One region of the Cupriavidus cauae genome, then DNA from elsewhere that is predicted to be linked to it. Evidence: riboswitches for the same ligand, from Rfam matches in the RefSeq annotation. Region 1 holds a riboswitch; the other holds the start of a gene.
The links. Region 1 has a riboswitch for glycine ahead of gcvT (glycine cleavage system aminomethyltransferase GcvT). Riboswitches for the same ligand answer to the same signal wherever they lie in the genome.

Region 1 (10,516 bases):
GCCGATGGTGAATTCATAACCCTGAGAAAAGGGTTTCTAGAATTTCACCGGGACCTTCTCTTGTGGCGGCCAACATGATTGCGACACTACATGCGCTTCTTCGAATCAGGAGGATCGTTTGCTAACTGGCATCAACTCCGTCGGCGACCGCACGTCCCATGGCGGTACGGTTCTGACCGGCGACGCCACCAGCACCGTCGCTGGTAAATCGATGGCAAGTGACGGCGATTTGACCGTCTGCCTCCCCGATATGCCAAGTTCTAACCACGAGCACGGCGTCGTGGCGGCGGGCGATCGAGCGTGCTGAAATCCGGGACTTCGGGCGGCACAATCTGCGGCAGACAGACATGGGCGAACTGACACGTGCAGCCGGTACGCCGCCGCAGGTGCTCAAGACGCCGGCCCGCTGGGAAACGATGGAGATGATGCACCGCTATGCGCATCTGTCGGCAGACCACTTGGCCCAGTCGGTTGCCCGGCTCGCAGAGATGCAGTCGGTGGCAGGCACCTGCGTGTAGGTGCAATTTGGGTGCAGGACCCCTGCGAAGCAGAACGGGAAAGTGCCGGACAAACCGTTGTGGGACTTGGCGCGCCCGGCTGGGATCGAACCAGCAACCCCTGCCTTCGGAGGGCAGTACTCTATCCATTGAGCTACGGGCGCACGAGATGCGGCGGGAGCCGCGCGGTCGACTGCGGCGAATGCCGCCGTCGGAAAGTCGCATAGGATACCGCGTTTGCCGTAGCGCGTCCATGCCGACGCACGTTTTCCCCGGGCCTACGGGTTTCGTCCGAGGCGCTTTTCGCGCCATCGGGAGGGGCTTTACGGCTATAATCGCCCGTTATTTGCGCAAAAGCGGGGCTGCGTCTCGTCCACACGGACGGCGCGCCAGGCGGCATGGGGTGTGGCTGTCAGGCACGGCAGACTCGGATGCGCGGAGGGGGCGGCAGTCAGGCCCAAGACACGGACCAACGAAAGGCCGCCAAGCGGAGCGGTCACGGGTTTCCTGCAAAATCGAGAGTTCAGCATGAGCGACGTCCATAACGAACACGAGTCTCCCATCAAGACCCCGAAGCAGCTGATCGCTGTGGTGATTGCCGCCTTCGTGGTGCCGATCACCGTGATCATCCTGCTGGTCAGCTTCGTCGGCTACGGTGGCCCGGAAGGCGCCGGCTCCACCGATACGGCGGAAGCGGTGGTTGACCGCATCAAGCCGGTTGCCTCGCTCGAACTGCGCGATCCCAATGCGCCGCGCGTCTTCAAGACCGGCGAACAGGTCTATACCGCCGTCTGCGCGGCCTGCCACGCCACCGGCGCGGCCGGTGCGCCCAAGTTCGGCGCGGCCGGCGACTGGAGCGCCCGTCTCGGCCAGGGCTACGACGGCCTGATGAAATCCGTGATTGCCGGCAAGGGCGCGATGCCGCCGCGCGCCGGCACCTCGCCGGACGACTTCGCCGACTACGAGCTGGCCCGCGCGATGGTGCATCTGGTCAACTCGGCTGGCGGCAAGCTGCAGGAGCCCGCCGCGCCGGCACCGGCCGCTGCGACCACCGCTGCCGCTTCGGAACCTGCCGCACCGGCGGCTGACGCTGCTGCGGCCGCTCCCGCTGCTGCGGCTCCTGCTGCCGCTGCCCCGGCAGCACCGGCCGCGCCGGCTCCGGCAGCCGCCGCACCGGCACAGACCACCGCTGCGGCGCCCGCCGCCGCTTCGGCCGAGGTCGGCAAGCGCGTCTACGATCAGGTCTGCGCCGCCTGCCACGCCGCCGGCGTCGCCGGTGCGCCGAAGGTCGGCGACAAGGCCGCCTGGGCCCCGCGCATCAAGGAAGGCATGGATGCGGTCCACAACTTCGCGCTGAAGGGCAAGGGCGTGATGCCGCCGAAGGGTGGTTACGCCGGCCCGGACGCCGACGTGATTGCCGCGGCCGACTACATGGTCAACGCGTCGAAATAAGCCCGGGGGCGCCGCGCGGCGCTCGCCTCGGCAGGACAAAAAAGCCAGCGGGATCTCGCTGGCTTTTTTTACGTCCGGAGTTCGTCGCGTTAGACCACGCGCGAGTACCCGGGCGGTCGGCACCGTCCCGGAGCGCGATGTCGGCGGCTTCCGCAGCAGCGGGTGCGCCACCGGCTTTGGCGATTTACGTCCGGCGTTCGGCTTCGCTACACCACGCGCGAGTACCGGGCGATGGGCGCCGCGCCGGAGCGGGATGTCGACGGCATCCGCTGCAGCGGGCGCGCCATCGCCCTTTCCGAATCGGGATCGGTATTGGAACCCGAAAGCGGATTCGACAAGGAGTCCGAACCCGGCCGCTCCGCGATCACCCGGTCGTCCCGCAGATAGCGATCGAACACCATCGCCACGCGCCGCACCAGCAGGCGGCCCAGCGGCGTCACCTCGATCCGCGCGTCGGACAGCCGTACCAGCCCCTGCGCGGCCAGCGACGTAAGTTCCGCCCGCTCGGCGGCAAACTCGGCGTCGAAGTCGATGCCGTGCCGGCGCGCGACCTCGGCAGTATCCAGTTCGCCATCGCACATCAGCGCACCGATGATGTCCTTGCGCACCCGGTCGTCGGCGTCGCAGACATGGCCGCGCAGCACCGGCAGCCTGCCGGCATCGAGCGCGCCGTAGTACGCGTCCAGCGTGCGGGCGTTCTGCACGTAACGGCCGGCGACCGCGCCGATCGCCGAGATGCCAAAGCCGAGCTGGTCATGGCCGGCATGGGTCGCATAGCCCTGGAAGTTGCGCTGCAGCCGTCCCTCACGCTGGGCGCGGGCGAGCGCGTCGTCGGGCCGCGCGAAGTGATCCATGCCGATATGGACATAGCCGGCCGCGGTCAGCCGCTCGATGGCCGAGACCAGGATGTCCAGCTTTTCGCCGGCCGACGGCATCGCGGCCTCGTCGATGCGACGCTGCGGCTTGAAGACGTGCGGCAGATGCGCGTAGCTGTACAGCGACAGGCGGTCGGGCCGCATTTCCAGCACCCGCTCGATGGTGGCGCCGAAGCGGGCCGCCGTCTGGTGCGGCAGGCCGTAGATCAGGTCCATGCTGATCGACAGGAAGCCGAGCCGTCGGGAGGCGGCGACCACGCGGCGCGTGTCCTGCACCGGCTGCACGCGATGGATCGCGGCCTGGACCTCGGGATCGAAGTCCTGCACGCCTAGGCTGACGCGGTTGAAGCCGAGTTCGGCGAGCAGCGTCATCCGTTCGTCGTCGACGCGGCGCGGATCGATCTCGATCGAGTGCTCGCCGTCCGGCCGCAGATCGAAGTGCCGATGCAGCGCCGCCATGACCTGCCGCATTTCCCCGGGGTCGAGGAAGGTCGGCGTACCGCCGCCCCAGTGCGATTGCACGACGGCCCGGCGCTCGTCCAGGCGGGCCGCTACCAGCGCCATCTCGCGCGCCAGGTAGCGAACGTAGCGCGCGCTGCGGCCGTGGTCGCGCGTGATGATCTTGTTGCAGCCGCAGTAGTAGCAGATGTTCTCGCAGAAGGGGATATGCAGATAGAGCGACAGCGGCGCGGCGGCTCCCCCTGCCCGGCAGTCGTCCAGCGCGGACAGATACGCCTCGTCGCCGAACCCCGCATCGAAGCGGTCGGCGGTCGGATACGAGGTGTAGCGCGGCCCGTTCACGTCGATGCGTTCGGCGAGCGCGCGGAAATCGGCGAGATCGCCGCGGCGGATGGCGGCATGCTGAGCGGCTGGGGAAGCGGCTTCGGCAGGGACTTCGGGAACGGCTTCGGAAGCGACTTCGGAAGCGAAATGCGGAACGGTCGTTGCCATCGGCGGCCTTCTGAGGAATCCGCTTCGATGCTAGCCAGACCAGCGTGCGCAGGACTTGATCGACATCAAGGGCCGGCGATTCGGCTGTTCTCTCGGCGCTTCGGCGCCACGCGCCTGCCCTCCAGTCCTATCGCCAATCCGCTACCGTAGCAGCCCGATGTTGCACGGCCTTGGCCGCTTTGTATCGGCGCTGATACGAAGGGCCGGGCGCACCCGGCACTGCGCCTCAGCCCCCTCAGCCCCCTCAGCCCCCTCAGCCCCCTCAGCCGCTTCAGCCGGTAGTGGCCTTGGTGCCGAGCAGCGCCTTCAGGCCCGCCAGTCGGTCCTTCGGGCTCATCGCCGGCGTCTCGTCCTTCGGTGCCGGGGCCTCCTCGAGCTTCATCTCGCCGATGAAGCGCGACGGCTGGCACGAGTAGGTGTCCCGCGCGCGCTTGCGCTTCTTGCACCAGCTGATATGCAGGCTGCGCTGCGCGCGCGTGATGCCGACATACATCAGGCGGCGCTCTTCCTCGATCTTCTCGTCGCTCAGGTCCTCGTCCTCGCGGCAATGCGGCAGGATGCCCTCCTCCACACCGACCAGGAACACGTGCGGATACTCGAGGCCCTTGGACGCGTGCAGCGTCGACAGCCGCACCGCGTCGGGATCTTCGTCGCGGCCTTCCAGCATGCTCATCAGCGCGACGGTCTGCGTCAGCTCGAGGAGGTTCTTGCCTTCGTCGCCGAAGCCGTCGGCGGTGTCGAAGCCGGTCGCCTCGCCGTCGGCCGCCTCCGGCTTGGTGCCCTTGTGCTTGAGCCAGTCGAGGAACTCCAGCGTATTGGTCCATTTGGCCTGGGCCTGACGCTCGTCGAAGGTGTCGTACAGATAGGCTTCGTAGTGGATGCCTTCCATCAGGTCGTCGAGCACCTCGGTGGCCGGGTCGCGCGCGGCGCGGTCCGCCAGCCGCACCATCGCCTCGCAGAAGGTGCGCAGGGGCTCGAGCTGGCGCGGCTGCAGCTTGCCTTCGATGCCGCCCATCATCGCCGCCTCGAACAGCGAGACCTTGGCCTGGCCGGCGAAGGTCCCCAGCACTTCCAGCGTGGTATTGCCGACGCCGCGCCGCGGCGTGGTGACCGCGCGGATGAAGGCGGGATCGTCGTCCGGATTGGCGATCAGCCGCAGATAGGCGCAGATGTCCTTGATCTCGGCCTTGTCGAAGAAGCTCTGCCCGCCGGACAGCACATACGGGATGCGCTCGCGGCGCAGGATCTGCTCGAACAGCCGCGCCTGGTGATTGCCGCGATAGAGGATCGCGTAGTCGCGGAACTGCGCGCGCCGCTCGAACTTGTGCGCCGACAGCTTGAACACCACCGACTCGGCCTCGTGCTCCTCGTCGTTCATCTGCGTCACGGAGATCGGGTCGCCCATGCCGTGCTCGCTCCACAGCGTCTTGTCGAACAGCTTGGGGTTGTTGGCGATGACCGCGTTGGCCGCCTGCAGGATGCGCACCGTGGAGCGATAGTTCTGCTCCAGCTTGATGACCTTCAGGTTCGGAAAGTCGGTCTGCAGCAGGCGCAGATTGTCCAGCGTGGCGCCGCGCCAGCCGTAGATCGCCTGGTCGTCGTCACCGACCGCGGTGAATGCCGGCGCGCGCAGATGCGAGCCGCCGGCCAGCAGCTTCAGCAGCTGGTACTGGCAGGCGTTGGTGTCCTGGTATTCGTCGACCAGGAAATAGCGCAGCCGGTTCTGCCACTTGAGCCGCACGGTTTCGTCGCGGGCGAACAGCTCGGCCGGCAGACGGATCAGGTCGTCGAAGTCGACCGCCTGGTAGGCCGCCAGCGTGGCGACGTAGTTGCGGTAGATCAGCGCGGCCTGGTGCTGGTCGGCATCGGTGGCCTCGGCGATCGCGGTTTCCGGATCGACCATGCCGTTTTTCCACAGCGAGATCGTGCTCTGCACGCTGCGGATCAGCTTCTTGTCGGTGGTCGCCAGCTGTTCCTGGATCAGGCCGAAGCAGTCGTCGGCGTCCATGATCGAGAACTGCGGCTTCAGGCCCAGGTGCTCCGCCTCGGCGCGCAGGATCTGCACGCCGAGCGAGTGGAAGGTACAGACGGTCAGCTGGCGCAGCGGAATGCGCCTGCCGTCGCGGGTCTTGCCCTCCATCAGCTTGGCGATCCGCTCCTGCATCTCCTTGGCGGCCTTGTTGGTGAAGGTCACCGCGGCGATATGGCGGGGCTCGAAGCCCTTGTCCTCGATCAGATGCGCGATCTTCTGCGTGATCACCCGGGTCTTGCCCGAGCCCGCGCCGGCGAGCACCAGGCAGGGGCCGTCCAGATAGCGGACGGCTTCGGATTGGGCGGCGTTCAGTCCGTGGGTCATCGGTCGGGGATCGGAGGTCGGGTACAGCCGGAGGTCGTACGGCATCGCAAGGGACGCGGGCCGCAGGCGCGACGCGTTGGGGGACGGGTCGCGAATGGGTCGAAGCCGGCGATGTTAACACGGGGGCGGGTCCGGCCGAGGCTGCGGAACCGACTCCTGCGACGCGCCGCTCTCGCGTTGACAGCCGCCAAGGCTGCGGTTAGAGTCGCGCCATCCGTCCGGGAGAGCGCGCGACTGTATCGTCATTCGCGCCGCCGAAGGGGAATCACCCGAAAACTCTCAGGCACCATGGACCGGGCGGATCGGCATGCAGCATGCACACGATGTATGCCGAACTCTGGAGAGCGACACCCGTCATTCATCAGCTGGATGATGAGCGTGTCCACCGAAGGGGCGCGCGGCGAGGCCAGTCAGTCCGACGAGGACGGCAAGCCGGGCCGTAATCTCTCAGGTATCGAGGACAGAGGGGGTCATCCGTCGCGACGGTTCGCACCGAGCCGCGCGACGGATGACCCTTTTTTTGTTTGGCGCGCCGCGCGCGCCGGACCGAACGATGCCACGCTCCGAGGAATTCATGACGCTCCAGGCCACGCCCCTCAACGCCATCCACCGCGCCCTCGGCGCCCGCATGGTCGATTTCGGCGGATGGGACATGCCGGTCAACTACGGCTCGCAGATCGAGGAACACCACGCGGTGCGCAGCGATGCGGGCATGTTCGACGTCTCGCACATGTGCGTCGTCGACCTCGCCGGCCCCAATACCCGCGCCTTCCTGCGCGGACTGCTCGCCAACAACGTCGACAAGCTGCAAACCCCGGGCAAGGCGCTGTATTCCTGCATGCTCGACCCGAACGGCGGCGTGATCGACGACCTGATCGTCTACTTCTTCGCCGAGGACCGCTTCCGCCTGGTGGTCAACGCCAGCACCGCGACCGGCGATATCGACTGGATCCGCCAGCGCAACGCCGACACCGGCGCCGGCGTGACGATCACCCCGCGCCGTACCGATAACGCCGCCGAGGGCTCGGCGCCGCTGGCCATCGTCGCGGTGCAGGGCCCGAATGCGCGTGCCAAGGTCTGGAGCGCATTCCCGTCGACCCAGCCCAGCGAATCGCTCAAGCCCTTCAACGCGATGGTGGTCGAGGACCCCGCGATCGGCGAAATCATGGTGGCCCGCACCGGCTACACCGGCGAGGACGGTTTCGAGCTGGTGGTGCCGGCCGACAACGTCGCCGCGGTCTGGGAAAAGCTGCATGCCGCCGGCGTGCGCCCCGCCGGCCTCGGCGCACGCGACACGCTGCGCCTCGAAGCCGGCATGAATCTGTACGGCCAGGACATGGACATCCACACCTCGCCGCTCGACGCGGGCCTGGCCTGGACGGTCGACTTGCAGAGCGAGCGCGATTTCGTCGGCAAGGCCGCGCTGGTGGCCAACGGCCAGCGCCAGCAGTTCGCCGGCCTGATCCTGCGGGACAAGGGCGGCGTGCTGCGCGCGCACCAGACCGTGCTGACCGCCGCCGGCGAGGGCGAGATCACGTCGGGCACCTTCAGCCCGACGCTGTCCCAATCGATCGCCTTCGCGCGCCTGCCCAAGGATGTGGCGCTCGGCAGCGAAGTCCAGGTGCTGATCCGCGACCGCAAACTGACTGCGACTGTGGTTAAACTGCCGTTTGTGCGCAATGGCAAGGCACTCGTGAGCTGACAGCTCGCATCGGACATCGTCCACCCGGTCACGCTGCGCCCCGCGGCCCCCTTCATCCCGATGGCACGCGGCGGCGCGACACAAGAATCTGAAATTGGAGAATCTCGATGAATTTCCCCGCTGACCTGAAGTACACCGAGTCGCACGAATGGGTGCGCGTCGAAACCGACGGCACGCTGACGATCGGCATCACCGATCACGCGCAGGATGCGCTCGGCGACATCGTCTTCCTGGAACTGCCCGAGGTCGGCAAGACGGTCGGCGCCGGCGACGCGCTGGCCGTGGTCGAATCGGTCAAGGCCGCGTCGGACATCTACGCGCCGGTGGCCGGCGAGGTGGTCGCCGTCAACGACGCTGTCAAGGACGCGCCCGAGAGCGTCAACGCCAACGCCTTCGACGCCTGGCTGTTCAAGATCAAGCCCGCCAACAGCGACGACGTCAACGGCCTGATGACGGCCGACGCCTACAAGGCCAGCGTCGGCGCCTGAGCCCGGCGCCCCGCCCGCGGCGCCGGGGGCCATGGCTGACCACCATGTCCCGGCCCGCCTCTCCGAGTCACTTGCCATGAACGCTCCCCTGCCCATGAACGCCGCTCAATCCGCTCGCCCTTCGCTGGCTGAACTCGAAGCTCGCGACGCCTTCTCCCACCGCCATATCGGTCCCGACGCCGCCGAACAGCAGCACATGCTGAAGGTGCTGGGCTACGACAGCCGCGCCGCGCTGATGGATGCCATCATCCCGGCCGCGATCCGCCGCCGCGACGGCATGCCGCTGGGCGAATTCACCGAGCCGCTGACCGAGGAAGCCGCGCTGGCCAAGCTGCGCGGCATCGCCGGCAAGAACAAGGTGTTCAAGAGCTTCATCGGCCAGGGCTACTACAACACGCTGACGCCGGGCGTGATCCTGCGCAATATCTTCGAGAACCCGGCCTGGTACACCGCGTACACGCCGTACCAGCCGGAGATCTCGCAGGGCCGCCTGGAAGCGATGTTGAACTTCCAGCAGATGGTCACCGACCTGACCGGCCTCGATATCGCCAATGCGTCGATGCTCGACGAAGGCACGGCCGCGGCCGAGGCGATGACGCTGCTGCAGCGCGTGAACAAGCACGCGTCGAATACCTTCTATGTGGCCGACGACGTGCTGCCGCAGACGATCGAAGTGGTGCGCACGCGCGCGCTGCCGCTCGGCATCGAGGTCAAGGTCGGTCCCGCCGCCGACGCGGCGCAGGCGCATGCCTTCGGCGTGCTGCTGCAATACCCGGGCGTCAACGGCGACGTGGCGGACTACCGCGCGATCGCCGATGCGGTCCACGCGGCCGGCGGCCTGGTGGTCGCCGCGGCGGACCTGCTGGCGCTGACGCTGCTCACCGCGCCCGGCGAATGGGGCGCCGACGTGGCCGTCGGCAATTCGCAGCGCTTCGGCGTGCCGCTCGGCTTCGGCGGCCCGCACGCCGGCTATATGGCCGTCAAGGACGCCTACAAGCGCTCGATGCCGGGCCGCCTGGTGGGCGTCACCGTCGACGCGCAGGGCAACCCGGCCTACCGGCTCGCGCTGCAGACGCGCGAGCAGCATATCCGCCGCGAAAAGGCGACCTCGAACATCTGTACCGCGCAGGTGCTGCTGGCCGTCATGGCGTCGATGTACGCGGTCTACCACGGTCCGCAGGGCCTGAAGCGCATCGCGCAACGCGTGCATCGCCTGACCGCGACCCTGGCCGGCGGCCTGCAGGCGCTGGGCTACGCGCGCAGCAATGCGACCTTCTTCGACACGCTGACGATCGAGACCGGCGCCGCCACCGAGGCGATCCACGCCGCGGCCACCGCGCGCCGCATCAATCTGCGCCGCGCCGGTGCGACGCACGTCGGCATCTCGCTGGACGAGACCACCACCCGCGACGATGTGGTCGCGCTGTGGGAGATCTTCGCGCAGGGCAAGCCGGTGCCGGCCTTCGACGCACTGGAAGCGGCGGCCGATGACGGCTATCCGGCCGCGCTGTCGCGCCAGAGCGCCTACCTGACGCATCCGGTCTTCAACACGCATCACGCCGAGCACGAGATGCTGCGCTATCTGCGCATGCTGGCCGACAAGGACCTGGCACTCGATCGCACGATGATCCCGCTGGGCTCCTGCACGATGAAGCTCAACGCGACCAGCGAGATGATTCCGGTCACCTGGCCCGAGTTTTCGAGCATCCATCCGTTCGCGCCGGACGACCAGACCGTCGGCTACCGCGAAATGATCGCCCAGCTCGAGGCGATGCTGTGCGCGGCCACCGGCTACGCCGCCGTCAGCCTGCAGCCGAACGCCGGCTCGCAAGGCGAGTACGCGGGCCTGCAGATCATCCACGCCTACCACGCGAGCCGCGGCGAGAGCCATCGCAATATCTGCCTGATCCCGTCGTCGGCGCACGGCACCAATCCGGCGTCCGCGCAGATGGCCGGCATGCAGGTGGTGGTGGTGGCCTGCGACGAGGACGGCAACGTCGATCTGGCCGACCTGGAGAAGAAGGCCGCGCAGCACAGCAAGAACCTGGCGGCGATCATGATCACCTATCCGTCCACGCACGGCGTGTTCGAGGAAGGCGTGCAGCGCATCTGCGAGATCGTGCACAGCCACGGCGGGCAGGTCTATGTCGACGGCGCCAACATGAACGCAATGGTGGGCACCGCGGCGCCGGGGC
Region 2 (10,516 bases), on a different replicon from region 1:
TCAACGTGATGTCGGGCGTGCGGCTGGCGCGGGCGTATACGGCGGCGATGGCGGCGAACGGCTGGGGCCGCGTGGTGTTCATCTCGTCGGAGTCCGCGCTGAACACGCCGGAGGACATGATCCATTACGGCTTCTCGAAGACCGCGCAACTGGCGGTATCGCGCGGCCTCGCCAAACGGCTCAGCGGCACCGGCGTGACCGTCAACGCGGTCTTGCCGGGGCCGACACTGTCGGACGGCCTGCGCGAGATGCTGCGGGAGGACGCGCAGAAGGCAGGGCTGTCGATCGAGGAGGCGGCCGCCGAGTTCGTCAAGGCGCATCGGCCCAGCTCGATCCTCCAGCGCGCGGCCACGGTGGAAGAGGTCGCGCACATGGTGGTCTACGTCTGTTCGCCGCAGGCATCGGCGACCACCGGTGCCGCGTTGCGGGTCGATGGTGGCGTGGTGGATACCATCGCCTGAGCCTGGCAGCGGCGGGATGGTGCAACGGTGCGATGCCGCTGCATCGCGATCGCGCCGGACTTCATTTCGCACCACCGCGGGGTACGCAGAAACGGGTACGCTCCGCGCGCGGCGTCTGTCTTCATCGAGTTCGCGCGACGCAGAAACGGGTACGGCGCCGCTATCCATCGCCTGCCGGCGCGCCGGTTTTACCGGCGGTTTCATCGCAATCAGCCGGCCCATCGACGCTCGCGAACGGGTACGCAGAAACGGGTACGGTTTGCGCGAGGGGCACGCAGAAACGGGTACGCTTTCGCCGGCATGCGGGGGCCCGGTGCGTGCGCGATGCATGCTCGACACGTGTTCCGATGCTTGTCCTGATGCATCTCCAAGGCGTGCCCGAGGCGTGCCCGGACGCATCCACGCCAACGATGAAACGAAAACACAGGCGCGCATGGCGATGCCATGCCGCGCCGGTGTCGTTGTTTCAGGCCCGTATCAGATCCGTATCAGATCGGTATCAGATCGGTATCAGATCCGTATAAGACCCCGGATCAAACCCCGGATCAAACCTCTGCCGGCTCCGACGCGGCGGCACGCGCCGCCACCACCGGTGCGAGCGGCCGCGCCATCCGTGGCGCCTCCGGCAGCGGACCGCAGAAGCCAAAGTCCACCTCCGGCACGCGGCCGCTGATCAGCTCGGCGATCGCGCGTCCCGAGCCGCAGCCGTGGGTCCAGCCCAGCGTGCCATGGCCCGTGTTCAGGTACAGCCCCTGCACCGCGCTCGCGCCGATATACGGCACGTTGCCCGGCGTCGCGGGTCGCAGGCCGGTCCAGTAGCGCGCCAGTTCGGGACGGCTGACACCGGGGAAGATCTCCAGCGTGCGCCGCACGATCGCCTCGCAGCGCACCGGGTTCAGCTCCATCGAATAGCCGTTGAGCTCCGCGGTGCCCGCGATGCGCAGCCGGTCGCCCAGACGCGAGAACACCAGCTTGTACTCGTCGTCGGTCAGGCTGACGCTCGGCGCGCGCTCCGGGTCGAGCACCGGCAGCGTGGCCGAATAACCCTTGGCCGGATAGATATCGAGCTTGACGCCGAGCGGCCGCGCCAGCATCGGGCTGAAGCTGCCGAGCGCGAGCACGTAGGCGTCCGCCTGCTCGACGGTGTAGGCGCCGGTCTCGTCGGCGATCTCGACCCCGCGCATGCGACCGCCTTCCGCCAGCAGCCGCTGCACGCGCACGCCGTAGCGGAAGCGCACGCCGCGCGCCTCGCACAGCGCGGCCAGCCCGGTGGTGAAGCGGTGCACGTCGCCGGACTCGTCCTCGCTGGTGTAGGTGGCGCCCGCCAGCCGCGGCGCGATCGAGGCCAGCGCCGGTTCGAGCTTCACCACTTCGTCGGGACCGATCACGCGGCGCTCGCAGCCCAGCTCGCGCATGATGCGCGCCGGCTCGATGGCCGCGTCGAATTCCTTCTGGCTGGTATAGAAGTGCAGGATGCCGCGGGTCAGATGATCGTATTCGATGCCCGTCTCGGCGCGCAGCGCCTGCAGGCTGGCGCGGCTGTAGGTGCCGAGGTTGAGCAGCTGGATCATGTTGCGGGTGGAACGCCGGGCCGGACATTCGCGCAGGAACTTCAGCCCCCACGACCATTGCGCCGGGTCGGCGCGCAGGCGGAACAGCAGCGGTGCGTCCTCGCGTCCCAGCCAGCTGAGCAGCTTCAGCGGCGCCGAGGGGTTGGCCCAGGGCTCGGCATGGCTGACCGAGATCTGGCCGCCGTTGCCGAAGCTGGTTTCGCGTGCCGCGCCGGCATTGCGCTCGAGCACGACGACCTCATGGCCGGCCTTGGACAGATACCACGCCGAGGCCACGCCGATCACGCCGGCCCCCATCACGATGACTTTCATTTCAGGCTCCAGGATGCAAAAAGGGGCAGCCGGCCGGCATCGTCGATGCCAACCCGGCTGCCCCCACTGTCCTTTTGCCTGAGAGATTCACCGCGTCCGCCCCGGACCCGGTTTGCCCCTTCGGCGGCCGTCATCGCTGAACCATGATGGCGGCGCTCTCCAGTTCGTTGTCGTCTCCAGTCTTCGGTACCTGAGCGTTTCGGGGGTACGCCTTCGGCAGCGCTGCCGCCGCGCTGTCGCGCCGCAGGCTCGCTTTCTCCTGGATGGGCGGACAGTAACACGGCGCGGCGGCGGCCGCAACGCGAGTTACTGTGGCGCGGCGGGCGGCGTTCCCTTCCTGCGTGCCTTGTTGGCGTACATCGCCTGGTCGGCCTGCGCCAGCAGGTCGGCGATGCCGGTGTGCCGGGCGGGATCGAAGGCGACCGCGCCGGCGCTGAAATCGAGCGCATAGCCGCGCTGGCTCTGCGCGTTGTACGCGTCCACGACTTGCCGCAGCCGGGCCAGCATCGCGTCGCACTGGTCGGCCGAGGCGTCGACCAGCAGCACGACGAACTCGTCGCCGCCCAGGCGTCCGATCAGGTCGGACTCGCGGAAGGCCTGGCGCAGGTGGTCGGCGAAGGCGGCCAGCGCCAGATCGCCCTCGGCGTGCCCGAAGCGGTCGTTGATGGCCTTGAAGCCGTCCATGTCGAAGAACAGCAGTGTGACGGGCATTCCCTGGCGCTGGCAGACCGCCAGCGCATGCTGCGCCAGCGCCGAGAAGCCGCGGCGGTTCGACAGCATCGTCAGGTCGTCCATCGAGGCCAGTTGTGCCGACTCCAGTTCCTGCTCGGCCAGGCGACCCAGATCGTGCAGCAGCGCCTGATCGTCCTTGTCGAACTCGCGCGGCTCGGTGTCGATCAGGCACAGCGTGCCGACCTTGGCGCCGCCCCGTACCGCGAGCGGGCAGCCGGCATAGAAACGCACGCCGGGCGCGCCCCTGACCAGCGGGTTGTCGTGAAAGCGCTGGTCCTGCAGCGCATCGGGCACGATCAGCAGGTCGTCGCGCAAAATCGCATGGCCGCAGAACGATTGCTCACGCGGCGTTTCGCGGGCGGCCAGGCCGAACGAGGACTTGAACCACTGGCGCCTGGCATCGACCAGGCTGACCAGCGCGATCGGCACGTCGAACAGCCGCCTGGCCAGGCGGGTCAGCCGGTCGAAGCGCTCTTCGGCGGCGGTATCGAGCAGGTTCAGCGAGTACAGCGCGTCGAGGCGCCGCTGGTCATCGGCGGGAATGGGAGCAGGAATCATCTCGTCAATGCGATCGTTGTTATCCCCGATCGTCGTCTGCCCGCCTCAAGCGGGTTTGTCGCCGGCCGCCGCGGCAGCGCGGGGCCGGTCGATAGGGTCGTTCCATGTGCGGGCGGCCGCATGCGCGGTCGTGGACGTGTCCGCCAGCACCGGTGCGCCGCGGCGCTACACCTCGCGCGTCATCCCTTTCAGATCGATCCACTGCTCGAACTGCTCGGCGGTGACATGGCCGGAGGCGATCGCCGCCTCGCGCAGCGACAGGTTGCGGGCCACCGCCAGCTTGGCGATTTCGGCCGCCTTGTCGTAGCCGATATGCGGATTCAGCGCGGTGACCGGCATCAGCGAGCGTTCGAGCAACTCGGCGATGCGCGCCCGGTCCGCTTCGACGCCCGCCACCATGTGTTCGGCGAAGCTGGCCGCCGCGTCGGCCAGCAGTGTAACGGACTGCAGCAGGCTGTAAACGATGACGGGCTTGTAGGCGTTCAGTTCCAGCGTGCCCAGGCCGTTGGCCAGCGTGATGGTGGTGTGGTTGCCGATCACGCGGCAGCAGACCATCGCCAGCGCCTCGGCCTGGGTCGGATTGACCTTGCCCGGCATGATCGACGAACCGGGTTCGTTGGCCGGCAGCTGCAGCTCGGCAAAGCCCGCGCGGGGACCCGAGCCCAGCAGCATGAAGTCGCGCGCGATCTTCAGGAAGGACGAGGCCGTGGTATTGAGCGCGCCGGACAGATCGGCCAGCGCGTCGTGCGCGGCCTGCAACGCGTAGCGGTTGGCCGCCGGTTCGAACGGCAGGCCGGTGTAGTCGGCCAGCGCGCGCGCGAAGGCGGCGGCAAAGCCGGCCGGCGCATTGAGGCCGGTGCCGACCGCGGTGCCGCCCTGGGGCACCGGCATCGCGCGCAGCACGGCCTGATGCAGCCGCGCCTGCGCGTCGGCCACCTGCGCCTGGTAGCCGGAGAACTCCTGGCCCAGCGTCAGCGGCACGGCATCCTGCAGATGGGTGCGGCCGACCTTGACGATATCGGCGAAGGCCTCGACCTTGCTGCCCAGCGTCTTCTGCAGCGTCTCCAGCGCCGGCAGCAGCTGGCGCTGCACCGCACGCGCCGCGGCGATATGCATCGCGGTCGGGAAGCTGTCGTTCGACGACTGGCTCGCGTTGACGTGGTCATTGGGATGAACGGGCCGCTTGCTGCCGACCTCGCCGCCGAGCAGCTGGATCGCACGGTTGGCGATCACCTCGTTCAGGTTCATGTTGGTCTGCGTGCCCGAGCCGGTCTGCCAGACCGACAGCGGAAACTCGTCGGGCCACTGGCCGGCGATGATCTCCTCGGCGGCCTGTTCGATCGCCTGCGCCAGCCCCGCGTCGAGCACGTTCAGCTCGCGGTTCGCGCGTGCCGCGCACAGCTTCAGGATCGCAAATGCCTCGATCAGCGCCGACGGCATCTTCTCGTTGCCGATGCGGAAGTTCTGGCGCGAGCGCTCGGTCTGCGCGCCCCACAGGTGGTCGGCGGGGACGGGTACCTGGCCCAGGCTGTCCTGTTCGATGCGGGTCGCTGGGGGCTGCTGGTCTGACATGACTGGCTCCTGTGAACGAACGGTACGAATCGGTCTTCTAGGATACGCCGCCAATGCTCGGGTTGCCGCCGGTGCCGCCGGTGCCCGGATCCGCCCGTGGCGCCGACGCAGGGCGGCCCCGGCGGCGAAGGCGGCGAAGGCGGCCCTACGAGCGCGCCTCGCGCGACCGGTTCGCCAGCTCCGGCGGGCCGATCTCGAAGCGGCCGCGTCCGCCGTCCTTGGCGCGGTACAGCAGCGCATCGGCCTCCTTGGCCAGCTGCTGCCATGTGATCGGGGCACCCTGGTACAGCGCGATGCCGATGCTGACATTGACGTCGACGAAGGCGCCCTCGATGAAGAAGCGCCGGCCCACCGAATGCAGGATCGCCCCGGCCACGCGCACCGCGACATCGGGCCGGTCGATGTCCTCCATCACGATGGCGAACTCGTCCCCGCCCAGGCGCGCCACCGCGTCGCGCTCGCGCACGCAGCGCTGCACGCGCTTGGCGAAGCTCTGCAGCAGCTGGTCGCCGGCCGCGTGCCCATAGTGGTCGTTGACCGCCTTGAAGCGGTCCATGTCGAGGTAGAGGAGCGCCATCAAGCGCTCCTGCGAACGGCTGCGCGCCATCGCCTCCGCGAGCCGCGTCTCGAAGGCGCTGCGGTTCAGCAGCTGTGTCAGGTGGTCCAGGCGCGAGATCTGCGCCAGCCGCAGCGTCTCGAGCTTGCGCGCGGTGATGTCCTGCACGTGGACATGCACGCCCTCGACGCGGCTGCCGTCGGCACTCCACTCGGGCCGGAAATTGGTCTCGGTGCAGTGGTAGTCGGGGTCGTGGAATTCGGTCTCGAAGGTGACCGCGGTGCCGGCCAGCGCCTGCTGCAGATACGGCTGGATGCGCGCGTAGCGGGCCTCGCCCAGCAGCTCGCGCAGCGTCATGCCGCGCAGCTGATCGAGCGGAATGCCGAAGGTGCGCTCGTAGGCGAGGTTGTTGAAGACGTAGCGCTCTTCGGTGTCGATGAAGGCCAGCAGCGAGGGCAGCGTGTCGGTGACCGCGCGCAGGCGCGCCTCGCTGCGATGCAGCTGTTCGCGGCGCTCGCGCACGTCGCGCATCAGCCGGGCGAAGGCGCGCGCCAGCACGCCGATCTCGTCGTGGCGATCGGTCGACAGCCGCTCGAAGGCCGACAGGTCGCGCGCGCTGTCGCGCACCACGCGCCGCAACTGCGCCAGCGGCGCGAACATCCAGTGCACCGCGAACCAGTTCAGCATCGCCACCATGCCGACGGCCACCGCGGACCACAGCAGGAAGCGCTGCTGCATCGCGTGCAAGGGCTGGAAGGCTTCCTTGGCCGGCAGCACCGCGACCAGTTCCCAGCCGGTGGTGGCCATCAGATACCGTGCGATGACCGGCTCGCGCGGGGTCAGGAACTCGAACGTGGCCGGTTGCGCCTGCACCCCGCAGGTCTCGCCCTGGGCGCGCGCCGGTCGTCCCACCTGCTGCTGCAACCGGTGCTGCACGTAGACCGGTTGAGGCCCGGCCGAGACCAGGCAATAGAAGCCGGTGCTGCCGATCGGGCTGTGCGGCACCTCCACCAGGAAGTTGGAGCGCCCCAGGTCGATCCAGCCGCCTACCAGTCCGAGGAAGGTCTTGTCGTCCGAGACGATCGGCACGGCCAGCAGCACGCCGACCGAACCATCGGCCCGCGCCCGGATCGGCGGGCTGATCACGGGCGCCAGCGTGCGTGCGGTCTCGCGAAAGTAGGTGCGGTCCGCGACCGATACCACGGTGCCGTCGCGGGCCAGCAGCATGCCCCTGGCGTCGACCACGACGGCGCTGTTGAAGGTGCCGGGAATCGGCAGCGCGCGGCTGAGCATCGCCTGCAACTTGGCGGGCGGCGCGTCCATCATGGTCTTGAACTGCGGGGCCAGGTGTTCGAGCAGGATCAGGCGATCGCTGACCGCCGTGTCCAGTTGCTCCGCGGTCAGCTTGACCACGGAATCCTGCTGCGCCTGCAGGGCGTCACGCAGATCGGCGTGGGCCGATTGCAGCGAGCGACCACGATGGCGGCCCCAAGCACGGTCGACAGACCGGCGGTGACCAGCGCGATGCGGGTCGTCAACGACAGCGCGAAACGCGGACGACGTGTCTGTGCCGCGGGCGCCTGCGCGCGGCGATCGTCGTTCGGTGTGTCGGGCGGTCCTTTCTGCGGTGCGTTGGGCGAGGCGTCGAGCAAGGGGGACGGGTGCATGCGTGCCCGCAAGGGCGTTCCCCGGGGTCGGCGGGTTCCGTAGGCGTCACCGTATCACATCGAGCGGCATGGTGCGAGTAGCCGGGGCGGGCCTGGCGGCTGTCGCAAAGTGCATTTCGCGCGGTATAGTCCAAGCCGTGATCGGAGCCTGGACGCCAGCGGCATCGGTGCCGGTCACCGCTCTGGCGCCACGCTCCGGCGCCCCAATCCAGGCCGCCCCGCCGCCCCGCCGCTTTGCTACCGCGATGAAACTGCCTTCGCTTCCTCCTGCCGTCCTGGCTCTGCTGGTCGTGGCCGCCGGCGCCTGCGTCACCGCGGTGGCCGCCGTGCAGACCGCCGCGTGGAGCGAGCGGGCCGCCGCGCAGCGCCTCGATGCGATGCTGACGGCGAGCGTAATGGCGGTGCGCCAGCGTCTCGACACCGGCGAGCGTCTGCTGCGCGGGGCCAGCGGCCTGCTGGCGGCCGATCCCGACACCACGCGCGACCAATGGCGCGCCTATATGCTTGCCACGCAGGTCGACGATCTGCCGGCCGGCATCCACTCGGTCGGCTATGCCAGATTGACGGATGCATCCGGGCTGGAGGCGCTGATCGACACCGTCCGCGCCGACGGCCTGCCCGCCTTCGACGTGTTTCCGCGCGGCGAGCGCGAGGTCTACGCGCCTGGCATCTATGTCGAGCCCTTCGCCGGCCGCACCATCGGCGCGCTGGGCTTCGACCATCTGTCCGACCCGGCACGCCGCGCGGCGGCAGAAGCGGCGCGCGACGCGATGCAGGCGCGCATGACTTCCCGCGTGACGCTGCTGCGCGAGGCCCATCGCAGCGTCGCGCTGCAGGGCACGGTGCTGTATCTGCCGGTCTACCGCAACGGCATGCCGCTGAACGCGGTGGATGAGCGCCGGCACGCCGTGCTCGGCTATGTCTATGCCGCCTACCGGCTCGGCGACCTGCTTGCCGATGCCGCGGCGATCCATGGCGGCAAGCTTTCGCTGTCGCTGTATCAGGGGCGGCCCTCCGCCGCCAGCACCGTGCTGCTGGCCCGGGCGGGCGGCGAGGCGGCGCCGCGCACGCATTCGCATCCGCTGCGCCAGCTCGATCGCGAGCTGTCGTTCGGCGGCCAGACCTGGACCGTGCGCGCGAGCACACTGCCCGCCTTCGAGGACGGCGGCCCCGCCCCGGTACCGCTGGTGATCGCGGCCGGCACGCTCGGCACCGTGCTGCTCGGCGCTCTGGTGTGGCATCTGGCCGCGCGGCGCCGCAACGCCGAACGCGCCAGGCAGTCGGCCGACGTGGTGGCGCAGCGGCACGCGCGCCTGCTCGACCATGCGCCGATCTGCGTGATCGGGTTCGACCGGCACGGCACGATCACCTCGATCAATCGCCCCGGCGAGCAGATGCTGTGGTACCAGGCGCACGAACTGGTCGGACGCATTCCGTACAGCGCGCTGCACGAACCGGGAGAACTCGCCGCGCGGGCCCGCGCACTGTCCGCCGAACTGGGCCAGCCGGTGGCGCCGGGTTTCGAAGCGCTGATCGCCAAGCCGCGCCTCGGGCTGGTCGACGAGCACACCTGGCATTACGTGCGCAAGGGCGGTTCGACGCTGCCCGTGCAATTGACGCTGTTGCCGCTGCCGGGGGCCGGTGGCGACGCCGGCAGGCACCAAGGCGACGCGGGAGAGGACGGCGCCGGCGGCTACCTGGCGATTGCCCACGATCTGACCGAGCGCCGGCGCGCCGATGCCTATATCGATCATCTCGCGCACCACGACACGCTGACCGGGCTGCCCAACCGCGACTATCTGAGCGGCCGTGCCGACGCGCTGCTGCAGGCGATCGGTGCCCGTGACGGACGGGTTGCCTTGCTGCTGATCGACCTCGACCAATTCAAGCGCATCAACGATTCGCTCGGACACCATGTGGGCGACGACGTGCTGCGCACCATGGCCGACCGGCTGCGCGCCGCCGTGCGCCGGGCCGACCTGGCGGCGCGGATGGATGGCGACGAGTTCGCCGTGGTGTTGTCGGACATCGCCGATGAAAGCGAGGCCGAACTGGCGGCCGCCAAGATCGTCGCGCGGCTGTCCGAGGAATTGCGGCTGGGCGGCGTACGGCTGCGCGTCGTGCCGTCGATCGGCATGGCGCTGTTCCCGGCAGACGGCAATACCGTCGCCGACCTGCTGCAGGCGGCCGATGCGGCGTTGCATGCCGCCAAGCAGGGCGGCCGCGGCCAGGTGCGCCGCTTCTCGCCGGACATGAAGGAGGCGTCGCTGGCCCGCTTCACCATCGAGGGCCTGCTGCGGCGCGCGCTGGTCGAGCAGGAATTCACGCTGCGTTATCAGCCGCTGGTCGACACCGCCAGCCAGCGCATTGTCGGCGTCGAGGCGCTGCTGTCGTGGCACACCCCGGAGCGTGGCGCGATGGAGCCGGGCCAGTTCATCCCGATCGCCGAGCAGTGCGGGCTGATCGTGCCGATCAGCGAATGGGTCCTGGCGACCGCCTGCCGCGAAATCCAGACGCTGCGGATGCGCACCGGCATCGACCTCGAGGTCGCGGTCAATATTTCGCCGCCGCATCTGCAGCAGGCGGACTTTCCCGAGTTGGTCGACCGCTGCCTGCGCGAAAGCGGGCTGCCGGCCCGCAATCTGGCGATCGAAGTCACCGAGGGCATATTGATCGAGGGCACGCCGCAGACCATCGAGGCGTTCCGCGGCATCCGCGCGCTCGGTGTGGGCCTGTCGATCGACGACTTCGGCACCGGCTATTCGGGTTTGAGCTATCTGACGCGGCTGCCGATCAACAAGCTGAAGATCGACCGCTCCTTCGTCGCCAACCTCGCCGGCGGCGACAGCAATGACGAAGACCGCGCGGTGGTGGCGGCGATCATCGCGCTCGGCCATCAGTTGCGGCTGCAGGTGGTGGCCGAGGGCGTCGAAACCGCCGACCAGTTCCACTTCCTGCGGGAGCAGGGCTGCGATGCGGTGCAGGGCTTCCTGTTCGGTGCCGGCGTGCCGCTGGCGGAGCTGATCGAGCGCTGCGAGCAGGGCGTGACGTTGCAGCCGGTGTAGCGCCGCGTTGGCGAGGGGGTTC

Region 2: linked by a shared signal. The riboswitch ahead of KZ686_RS19725 (D-amino acid dehydrogenase) and the one ahead of gcvT (glycine cleavage system aminomethyltransferase GcvT) in region 1 are both predicted to bind glycine.

Annotation. Positions count from the first base shown of each region.
Region 1 covers NZ_CP080293.1:655,503-666,018, forward strand. Annotated here, with positions in the region: gene KZ686_RS03050 (PAAR domain-containing protein) at 119-307, shown strand; gene KZ686_RS03055 (hypothetical protein) at 348-518, shown strand; tRNA gene KZ686_RS03060 (tRNA-Arg) at 586-661, opposite strand; gene KZ686_RS03065 (c-type cytochrome) at 1,026-1,949, shown strand; gene hemN (oxygen-independent coproporphyrinogen III oxidase) at 2,156-3,775, opposite strand; gene KZ686_RS03075 (UvrD-helicase domain-containing protein) at 4,047-6,131, opposite strand; glycine riboswitch at 6,341-6,437, shown strand; glycine riboswitch at 6,459-6,605, shown strand; gene gcvT (glycine cleavage system aminomethyltransferase GcvT) at 6,706-7,833, shown strand; gene gcvH (glycine cleavage system protein GcvH) at 7,941-8,321, shown strand; gene gcvP (aminomethyl-transferring glycine dehydrogenase) at 8,398-10,516, shown strand, end outside.
Region 2 covers NZ_CP080294.1:961,072-971,587, reverse strand. Annotated here, with positions in the region: gene KZ686_RS19730 (SDR family NAD(P)-dependent oxidoreductase) at 1-461, shown strand, start outside; gene KZ686_RS19725 (D-amino acid dehydrogenase) at 1,007-2,344, opposite strand; glycine riboswitch at 2,401-2,517, opposite strand; gene KZ686_RS19720 (GGDEF domain-containing protein) at 2,651-3,634, opposite strand; gene fumC (class II fumarate hydratase) at 3,800-5,206, opposite strand; partial or broken gene KZ686_RS19710 (diguanylate cyclase domain-containing protein) at 5,352-7,429, opposite strand; gene KZ686_RS19705 (bifunctional diguanylate cyclase/phosphodiesterase) at 7,675-10,494, shown strand.